DNA from 2 places in the Citrobacter amalonaticus genome. Region 1 is predicted to be linked to the other one. Evidence: riboswitches for the same ligand, from Rfam matches in the RefSeq annotation. Region 1 holds a riboswitch; the other holds the start of a gene.

Region 1 (4,810 bases):
TTATCCTGATGACCTTAATGATAAAGTAAGCGTTGGATCCCCCCTCAGCCTGAGGGGGTGAATCTCAACGGTGATAGAAAATCTCGCCGTCGTAGGCTTTAATAATTTTACCGTCAGCATCATTGATCAGCACGTATGCGCCGCCCATGTAGGTCCAGTGCGTCCCGGCATCTGGCGCAGGTAAATTACGCAGATTCCACTGCTTAATGGTGTACTCGTCAGTACGATACATCTCTGGCACCGTATCGCCAGGCTTGAAGTGGGTGAAGTCAGCGATGAAGCCACTGAGTTCATACTGATCAATCCCCTTCGCGGGGACGGCTGTAGCTGGTGCGGCCCAGACCGCGCTGGATGCGAGCAGCAGCGCGCCTATCACCAATTTATTCTTCATACTTCTACGCTCTCCACTGTTAGGACCCTCAAAATCAGTCGTGTATCTTTCCCGGCCTTCATGATAACTGACAAGCGCGGGTTTGTTAGATTCCCGAAAAATTCGTAAAAAATGTAAATACTTTTTCTCGACTGACACTGCACTATAGAAGAATTCGGCTAAAAATGATGGGTCGTTCGAACATTTTTGGACCGCTGACAACAGATATCAGTGACCCCAGATGCAGAAACGCAAGCGTTCGGCGTACATGACCCCTGCCGTAAAACCCACCAGTATCATAAGGAGATTCAGGCAGACATGAAGAATGATAAATTTCGACATAATAGATTTCATTTAAAAATATGCATAAAGGACTCAGGTGATTATCATTTTTATTTATAACAAATTATTAATGTCAACATATAAATAGATTTGAACCCAAACTATGATTTAGCCAAAACCCTTCCATATTGATAAAGATCATGAATTTAATCTTATTTAAATTGCATGCCTCGAAACGATTGATGACATTGGTTTTTTGTATTTACAATCGTTAATTGATTGCTAATGTAAGAATCAAAGAAAAAACATTTAGATGGGATTATTCTTAATATTATCGATTAAACGTTTTTTCCAGAACCCGGAAGGTATAACGATATTGACAGAAAGAAATAGTATAAATATTCTGCAAATCAAATATTGATATATTAATAAACCTGCCTGTTCAGGCAGGTTTATATTATTTTGTTAATTAATGATGGTGATGGCAGTGATGAACATGTTAAGTGTGAAAAAAATCGTTTATATGCTCCTTGCGAGCAGTATTTTGTCTGGCTGTGTATCGGAAGAACAGCGCCTCGCACGCTGCGAAGCCAAAGGCGTGAGTCGTGATGTCTGTTATCAGGTTGAACAGTCTCATCAACAGATGATGATCAATAACGCGGAGCAAAACGCATATGCCAATGCGCGTAAAGCGGTAAAGCAACATGCTCAGGCGGCAAAGAAAAAAACGGTATATCACTTTGAAGGCATGGAAATTAAAAAGGTGAGTACAGGGTTAGATATTGATGGTGTTCCGGCCGCCGTCGATGAGAAAGCGGAAAAAGCGACAATCTATCAGCAAGGTTTACATTATTTTGTCGTGTATACCAACGGGCGGTTAGCCGTGCTGAACGATCAGCGTCAGATGCTGGGGTGGGCGAAATGAGAAATACGCTTTTAGGACTTATTCTGCTGACGTCCTTTTCTGCAGGTGCTTCTGAGATTGCGGAGGCACAACAAGCCGTTGCTCATGCCCAACGAATGGTTGACGCGGCAAAAGGAGATGTCGCCGCCGCGCAAGCGAATTATGGTAAAGGGAGTGTGTCAAGTTGGGCAGATGCGTCAAATCGCGCAGGCGCATTTCAGTCGCAGGCCTTCTCGAATTTAAAGGCGGCAGAGGATGATCTTGCTAACGCGATAAAAGCCCACGACGAAGCGATGGCCAAAGCTAATGTAATTGGTGCCATTGGCACGGGGAAAAATACGATTAATGTGGCTGCAGGGAGTCTGAAACCAACAGCACTGGTGCAAACATCGCATGGTCTGGTGCCTGCGGGATCGTTGCCAAAGCATGCGCAGGTAGCGGTTGCTTTTAATAGTGCATTTGGCCCGACAGTTAAAGGCGGAAATTCTCGTTCTGCAGGGGCCAGTCACGCAGAGCATGGCACTGGAAATGGTAGCAATAATGCGGCGAATTCACATAGCGCGCATGGCTTAGGCGGCGGCGATCATATTGGCGGCGGCCGTGCGGGTGGCGGTTTTCACTATTAATGTTCAGGCTGAAAAGGCAAATGCAGAGTAGCGAAAGGGTTACAAATCGGGCCGGTGAGGGTATCATCACGCGGGTGACTTAACTCGTCACGCAGAAAAATTTCGTTAATGACTCGGGGTGCCCCTTTTCACGAAGGGCTGAGAAATACCCGTACCACCTGATCTGGATAATGCCAGCGTAGGGAAGTCAGACACTGCTCGTGTCCCTTCTTCGCGCGGGCAGGAGCGTAACCATGCAGCCTGACCTGCACAGCCGCGAACATGCGGTTCGTACCTTACAAGATTTTCGCATTCTCTCTCCGTTAACACATTGTATGACCAACGATGTCGTACAGAGTTTTACTGCTAATACGCTACTGGCGCTGGGGGCTTCTCCGGCGATGGTGATTGAGCCTGAAGAAGCTCGCCAGTTTGCAGCCCTTGCCAGCGCGTTGCTCATCAACGTCGGTACGCTGACACAACCGCGTGCGCATGCGATGCGGGCGGCGGTTGAGCAGGCGAACAGCGCCAAAACCCCCTGGACGCTGGACCCAGTCGCCGTAGGCGCGCTTGAATATCGTCGCCGTTTCTGCCTTGAACTCCTTGCCTTAACACCGGCAGCCATTCGCGGTAACGCCTCTGAGATCCTGGCGTTAGCCGGCGAAAGCGCGGGGGGGCGCGGAGTGGACGCCACCGATCCGGTTGCAGCGGCTCTGCCGGCGGCGCAGATTCTGGCACGCCAGACCGGCGCTGTTGTGGTCGTTACTGGCGAAGTGGATTACATCACCGACGGCGAGCGCACTCTGAGCGTCACCGGCGGCGATCCGCTGATGACGAAAGTCGTGGGCACCGGCTGTGCGCTTTCTGCCGTGGTCGCCGCCAGCTGCGCGCTACCTGGAAGCCGGATCGAAAACATCGCATCCGCCTGTGGATGGATGAAACTGGCAGGGCAGCGCGCCAGCAAAATCTGTCACGGACCGGGCAGTTTTGTCCCGGCGTTTCTCGACGCGCTCTACGCCCTGGATACGGAGGTCACAGCATGAAACGGATTAACGCACTGACCATTGCTGGCACCGACCCCAGCGGCGGCGCCGGCATTCAGGCCGATCTGAAAACCTTCTCGGCGCTCGGCGCTTACGGCTGTGCGGTAATTACCGCGCTGGTGGCGCAGAATACGCGTGGCGTGCAGTCGGTGTATCGCATTGAACCGGATTTTGTCGCCGCCCAGCTCGATTCGGTATTCAGTGATGTGCGCATCGATACCACCAAAATCGGCATGCTGGCGGAAACCGATATCGTCGAGGCGGTAGCGGAGCGACTGGAACGCCATCAGGTGCAGAATGTGGTACTGGACACGGTCATGCTGGCGAAAAGCGGCGATCCGTTGTTGTCGCCTTCCGCCGTTGAGACATTGCGCAGGCGGCTGTTGCCACGGGTTTCGTTGATTACGCCCAACCTGCCTGAAGCGGCGGCGCTGCTGGATTGCCCGCACGCGCGAACGGAAAAGGAGATGCTGGAACAGGGGCGGGCGCTGCTGGCGATGGGCTGTGGCGCGGTGCTGATGAAAGGCGGTCATCTGGACGATGAGCAAAGTCCTGACTGGCTCTTTACGGCGACCGGTGAACAGCGCTTTACCGCACCGCGGGTGATGACCAAAAACACGCACGGCACCGGATGTACGCTCTCTGCGGCGCTGGCCGCGCTGCGTCCACGCCATCGTGACTGGGCCGGGGCGGTGCAGGAGGCTAAAATCTGGCTGTCGGCGGCGCTGGCGCAGGCCGACACGCTGGAAGTCGGGCACGGCATTGGGCCGGTTCATCATTTCCACGCGTATTGGTAGCGTATATACTGGCAGCAGACTGGCTGTCAGGAAAAAGACTCATGGAACAAGCGCATACTCAACTTATCGCGCAACTGAACGAACGTATTTCAGCGGTGGACAATACCCCGCTGTATATCAAGTTTGCCGAGACGGTGAAAAATGCCGTGCGCAGTGGTGCGCTTGCGCATGGCAACATCTTGCCCGGCGAGCGCGATCTCAGTCAGTTAACGGGTGTCTCGCGCATCACGGTGCGCAAAGCGATGCAGGCGCTGGAAGAAGAGGGCGTGGTGACGCGTGCGCGCGGCTACGGCACGCAGATCAACAACATCTTTGAATATTCGCTCAAAGAGGCGCGTGGGTTTTCTCAACAGGTGGTTCTGCGCGGGAAAAAACCGGACACCTTATGGGTCAACAAACGAGTCGTGAAGTGTCCGGAAGAGGTGGCGCAACAGCTGGCGATTGCCGCTGGCAGCGATGTGTTTTTGCTTAAGCGCATCCGCTACGTTGATGAGGACGCGGTTTCTATCGAAGAGTCATGGGTACCCGCGCATCTTATTCATGATGCCGATGAAATTGGCATATCGCTGTACGACTATTTCCGCAGCCAGCATATTCATCCCCAGCGCACCCGCTCACGGGTGAGTGCAAAGATGCCGGATGCCGAGTTCCAGTCGCATATCCAGATGGACAGCAAAGTGCCGGTGCTGGTGATCAAGCAGGTGGCGCTTGACCAGCAGCAGCGACCCATCGAGTACAGCATCAGCTACTGTCGAAGCGATTTATACGTCTTTGTGTGCGAGGAGTAACTCCTCGCGAAACGGCGCGCA
Region 2 (4,810 bases), 2.3 Mb from region 1:
CCTACGAATTTCTGTAGGTCGGATAAGGCGTTAGCCGCCATCCGGCAATCCATAAATCAAACGTCTTTCACCCGCCCGGTCATCACCAGCGTAACCAGCGAAATCGCCGCAATCACCCAGTATACCGCGAAGTGACCATAGCTTTGGGCAACCGCACCCTGGATCACCCCCGCCAGAATTACGCCGGTCGAAATGCTGTTGGTAAATAGCGTCGTCGCCGATCCGGCCCTGCCCGGCATCAGATCCTGGAACCAGAGCATGCCAATACCGGCAATAATCCCGATAAACGCCGCATTAAACAGTTGCAACATCAGCAGCGCCTGATGGCTGTGGAAGAAAATCAGCCCGAGATAAAACAGCACGCCCGCGGTGACAGCAATAAGCATCATCCGGCGCTTACCGAAACGTTTGACGTAGAAGCCGGCAAGGATCATGATCGGGATTTCCAGTCCTGCGGCGGTGCCCATAAGGATCCCGGCAAGCTTATCCGGCAGTCCAAGCTCCGTGCTAATCCACAGCGGCATATCGATGATGTACATGGTGTTGCAGGTCCACATCAGCGTGGAAGCGATAAACAACATACGGACGTTTTTATCCTGCCAGCCACCAGACTGAATGACCGGCACATCCGCGGGTTGTTCAACGCGGGCGACGGACGGCAGCATAAAGGCAATCAGGATGAAACTGAGCGCAAAAATCGCGGCGGCAATCGAAAACATCACGGTAAAGCCGTAATTCAGCGCCAGCATAAACGCCATCGGCGGGCCAATCACCCACGCCAGTGAGAGCTGAGCACGCATCACTGAGCTGAACATCACCACTTCACGCGCCGAGCTGTCGGCATATTCCCGCGCCAGCGCGAACAATTGCGGCATCGCGGTATTTGCCAGCGACGCCAGCAGTACGCCGCAGGTGATCAGCGTCAGGTAGTGGCGATTGAAGGCAAACAGCAGCGCATTACCGATGGCCATCAGGCAACAAAACAGAATCAGCCTGCGGCGGTCTCCCTGGCTGTCTGAGCGTTTTGCCAGCGCAAGGCTCACGCCAATCCCGGCGATGGCGTTAACGGTGTAAAACAGCCCCACCCAGAACGGCTGCGCCCCGACCTCGCGACTGAGAAACAGGCTCAGCGTCGGGGCCTGTAGCGCCCCCGCCACGCCCATCATAAAAGCGACGAGCATAAACGCCGCGTACACACCGTTGAGACGTCGTCCCATCGTCATTAACCAGAGCATATCTTTCCTTAGTCAGCGCAGCCGAAACGAAAAAAGCCAGCAGATAATACCTGCTGGCGCGGTGATTAACACCAATACTCAGTCACACATGATGTCTGCTACTCCAGGGTCAGGCTGTCACCTCCCACTGCATCAGTTCTTCCAGCATCTTTAAGCGCTGCGGCGCGCTCAGGCAAGCCAACCAGGACAACCCTTCTGTCGCGGCAAAGTACTTCTGATAAAACTGGCGCATAGATGACCCCTTCATAGTGCTTCATCGGAATGTATTATTGGCCTAATATAGGGATAATAAAATTGCTGAGTTTTCCGCAGGAGTTCCCCTTTTATGTCTTCTGGCCGTCTGCAACAACAGTTCATCCGCTTGTGGCAATGCTGCGACGGCAAAACGCAGGACACCACGCTCAACGAACTGGCGGATCTGCTGAGCTGCTCGCGCCGTCATATGCGCACGCTGCTCAATACCATGCAGGAGCGCGGCTGGCTGACGTGGGAGGCGGAAGTGGGACGCGGAAAACGTTCACGCCTGACCTTTCTGTATACCGGACTGGCGCTCCAGCAGCAGCGTGCGGAAGATCTGCTGGAGCAGGATCGCATCGATCAACTGGTGCAACTGGTCGGCGACAAAACGGCCGTGCGGCAGATGCTGGTTTCCCATCTGGGCCGCAGCTTCCGTCAGGGCCGTCACATCCTGCGCGTACTTTACTACCGCCCGATGCAAAATCTGCTGCCAGGCAGCGCATTACGTCGCTCAGAAACCCACATTGCCCGCCAAATCTTCAGCGCCCTGACTCGCGTAAATGAGGAAAATGGGGAACTGGAAGCCGACATTGCCCACCACTGGCAACAAATTTCTCCCCTGCACTGGCGCTTTTTCCTGCGTCCAGGGATCCATTTTCACCACGGGCGTGAACTGGAAATGGACGATGTGGTGTCGTCACTAACGCGCATTAACGCCTTACCGCTCTATTCGCACATCAGCGAGATCGTCTCGCCAACGCCCTGGACGCTGGACATTCATCTTTCGCAACCCGATCGCTGGCTGCCGTGGCTGCTGGGTCAGGTCCCGGCGATGATCCTGCCGCGCGAATGGGAAACCCTGAGCAATTTTTCCAGCCATCCGATTGGCACCGGCCCGTACGCGGTGATACGGAATACGCGCAACCAGTTAAAAATCCATGCTTTTGACGATTTCTTCGGCTTTCGGGCCCTGATTGATGAAGTGAACGTCTGGGTACTGCCGGATATCGGCGATGAGCCGAACGGCGGTCTGACGCTGAAAGGTCCCACTGACGACGAAAAAGCCATCGAAAGCCGTCTGGAAGAGGGGTGCTATTACCTGCTGTTCGACGCCCGTACCCATCGCGGCGCCAATCAGGCGGTCCGGGAGTGGGTCAGCCGCATACTGTCACCAAGCAACCTGCTTTACTATGCCGATGAACAGTATCAGCGCCACTGGTTCCCGGCCTATGGCCTGCTGCCGCGCTGGCATCATGCGCGGCCGGGCCACGGCGAGAAACCCGCCGGGCTGGAGACGCTCACGCTGACCTATTATCACGAACACATAGAACACCAGGTGATTGCACAGATCATGAGTCAGCTCCTGGCTGAACATCAGGTGAAGCTAGAGATTCAGGAGATCGACTACGATCAATGGCATGCCGGGGAAATTGAAAGCGACATCTGGCTTAACAGCGCCAACTTCACCCTGCCGCTCGACTTCTCTTTGTTCGCGCACCTGTGTGAAGTCCCGCTGTTACAGCACTGTATTCCGCTGGACTGGGAAGCCGATGCCGCGCGCTGGCGCACCGGCGAAATGAATCTGGCCGTGTGGTGTCAGCAACTGCTTGCCAGCAAAGCGATTGTCCCGCTGATCCACCACTGGCTGATTATTCAGGGCCAGCGCAGTATGCGCGGCTTGCGCATGAACACCCTCGGCTGGTTCGACTTTAAATCCGCGTGGTTTGCCCCGCCGGATCCCTGATTGCCGCAACGCGGCAAAATCACTACACTAACGCCGTTCTCAACGGGGTGCTAATTAAACATACACAAAATCATTCAAGCTGCATCAAAGCGGCAAGCGAGTGAATCCCCAGGAGCATAGAACACTATGTGACTGGGGTGAGCGAACTCAGAGGCTGCCTGAATGATGAAGTGTATGGGCTGAGAAAATACCCGTCGAACCTGATCCGGATAACGCCGGCGAAGGGATTTGAGGCTACCGCTCAAAATCCTTTGCCACCCATCTTTTGAGGTGCAAAGTGTTGAAAAAATGTCTTCCCCTTTTACTCCTGTGCGCAGCGCCTGCCTTCGCAAAACCCGTTCTTACCGTCTACACCTACGACTCGTTCGCCGCAGACTGGGGCCCTGGCCCGGCGGTGAAAAAAGCTTTTGAAGCCGACTGCAACTGCGAGCTGAAACTGGTAGCGCTGGAAGATGGCGTTTCACTCCTCAACCGCCTGCGGATGGAAGGGAAAAACAGCAAGGCCGACGTGGTGCTGGGGCTGGATAACAACCTGCTGGAAGCGGCGACGCAAACCCAACTGTTCGCGAAAAGCGGTGTCGCCAGCGAGGCGGTCAATGTTCCTGGCGGCTGGAAGAATGACACCTTCGTCCCGTTTGATTACGGCTACTTCGCTTTTGTGTATGACAAAAACAAACTGAAAAACCCACCGAAGAGCCTGAAGGAACTGGTCGAGAGCGATCAGAAATGGCGGGTGATTTATCAGGATCCGCGCACCAGCACGCCAGGACTTGGGCTGATGCTGTGGATGCAGAAAGTGTATGGCGATAAAACGCCGCAGGCGTGGCAAAAACTGGCGGCAAAAACCGTCACCGTCACCAAAGGCTGGAGCGAAGCTTATGGCCTGTTCCTGAAAGGTGAAAGCGATCTGGTGCTGAGCTACACCACCTCTCCGGCGTATCACATCATCGAAGAGAAAAAAGAGAACTACGTGGCGGCCAACTTTAGTGAAGGCCATTACCTGCAGGTGGAGGTCGCCGCGCGTACCGCAGCCAGTAAGCAGCCTGAACTGGCGGAAAAATTCCTCAAATTTATGGTTTCGCCTGCGTTTCAGAATGCTATCCCGACCGGCAACTGGATGTATCCGGTGGCGAATGTCACCCTGCCTGCCGGATTCGAACAACTGACGAAACCCGCAACGACCCTGGAATTCACGTCAGCGGAAGTGGCGGCACAGCGCCAGGCATGGATTAGCGAATGGCAACGCGCCGTCAGCCGTTAATTGCCGGCTGGCTGATCCCAGGCCTTTGTGCCGCCACGTTGATGGTGGCGGTGGCGCTGGCCGCTTTTCTGGCATTGTGGTTCAACGCGCCGCAGGCGGCGTGGTCCTCGCTGTGGCAGGACAGCTACCTGTGGCACGTGGTGCGTTTTTCCTTCTGGCAGGCCTTCCTGTCAGCGGTGCTTTCTGTCGTTCCAGCCATCTTCCTTGCCCGCGCGTTGTACCGACGCCGCTTTCCGGGGCGTCTGGCCCTGCTGCGCCTGTGCGCCATGACGCTGATCCTCCCGGTGCTGGTCGCGGTGTTTGGTATTCTCAGCGTCTATGGACGCCAGGGAT

Evidence for each region. A riboswitch is a leader RNA that binds a small molecule or an ion and turns the genes downstream of it on or off. The one in region 1 is predicted to bind thiamine pyrophosphate.
Region 2: another riboswitch for thiamine pyrophosphate. It lies ahead of thiB (thiamine ABC transporter substrate binding subunit); the one in region 1 lies ahead of thiM (hydroxyethylthiazole kinase).

What each region holds. Positions count from the first base shown of each region.
Region 1 covers NZ_CP014015.2:138,178-142,987, reverse strand. Annotated here, with positions in the region: gene rcnB (Ni(II)/Co(II) efflux transporter accessory subunit RcnB) at 65-391, opposite strand; gene AL479_RS00690 (hypothetical protein) at 1,143-1,577, shown strand; gene AL479_RS00685 (hypothetical protein) at 1,574-2,182, shown strand; TPP riboswitch at 2,287-2,384, shown strand; gene thiM (hydroxyethylthiazole kinase) at 2,416-3,204, shown strand; gene thiD (bifunctional hydroxymethylpyrimidine kinase/phosphomethylpyrimidine kinase) at 3,201-4,001, shown strand; gene AL479_RS00670 (GntR family transcriptional regulator) at 4,043-4,789, shown strand; gene AL479_RS00665 (PfkB family carbohydrate kinase) at 4,763-4,810, opposite strand, start outside.
Region 2 covers NZ_CP014015.2:2,769,486-2,774,295, reverse strand. Annotated here, with positions in the region: gene AL479_RS13415 (sugar efflux transporter) at 57-1,235, opposite strand; gene sgrT (glucose uptake inhibitor SgrT) at 1,345-1,467, opposite strand; gene sgrR (HTH-type transcriptional regulator SgrR) at 1,561-3,216, shown strand; TPP riboswitch at 3,250-3,461, shown strand; gene thiB (thiamine ABC transporter substrate binding subunit) at 3,494-4,477, shown strand; gene thiP (thiamine/thiamine pyrophosphate ABC transporter permease ThiP) at 4,453-4,810, shown strand, end outside.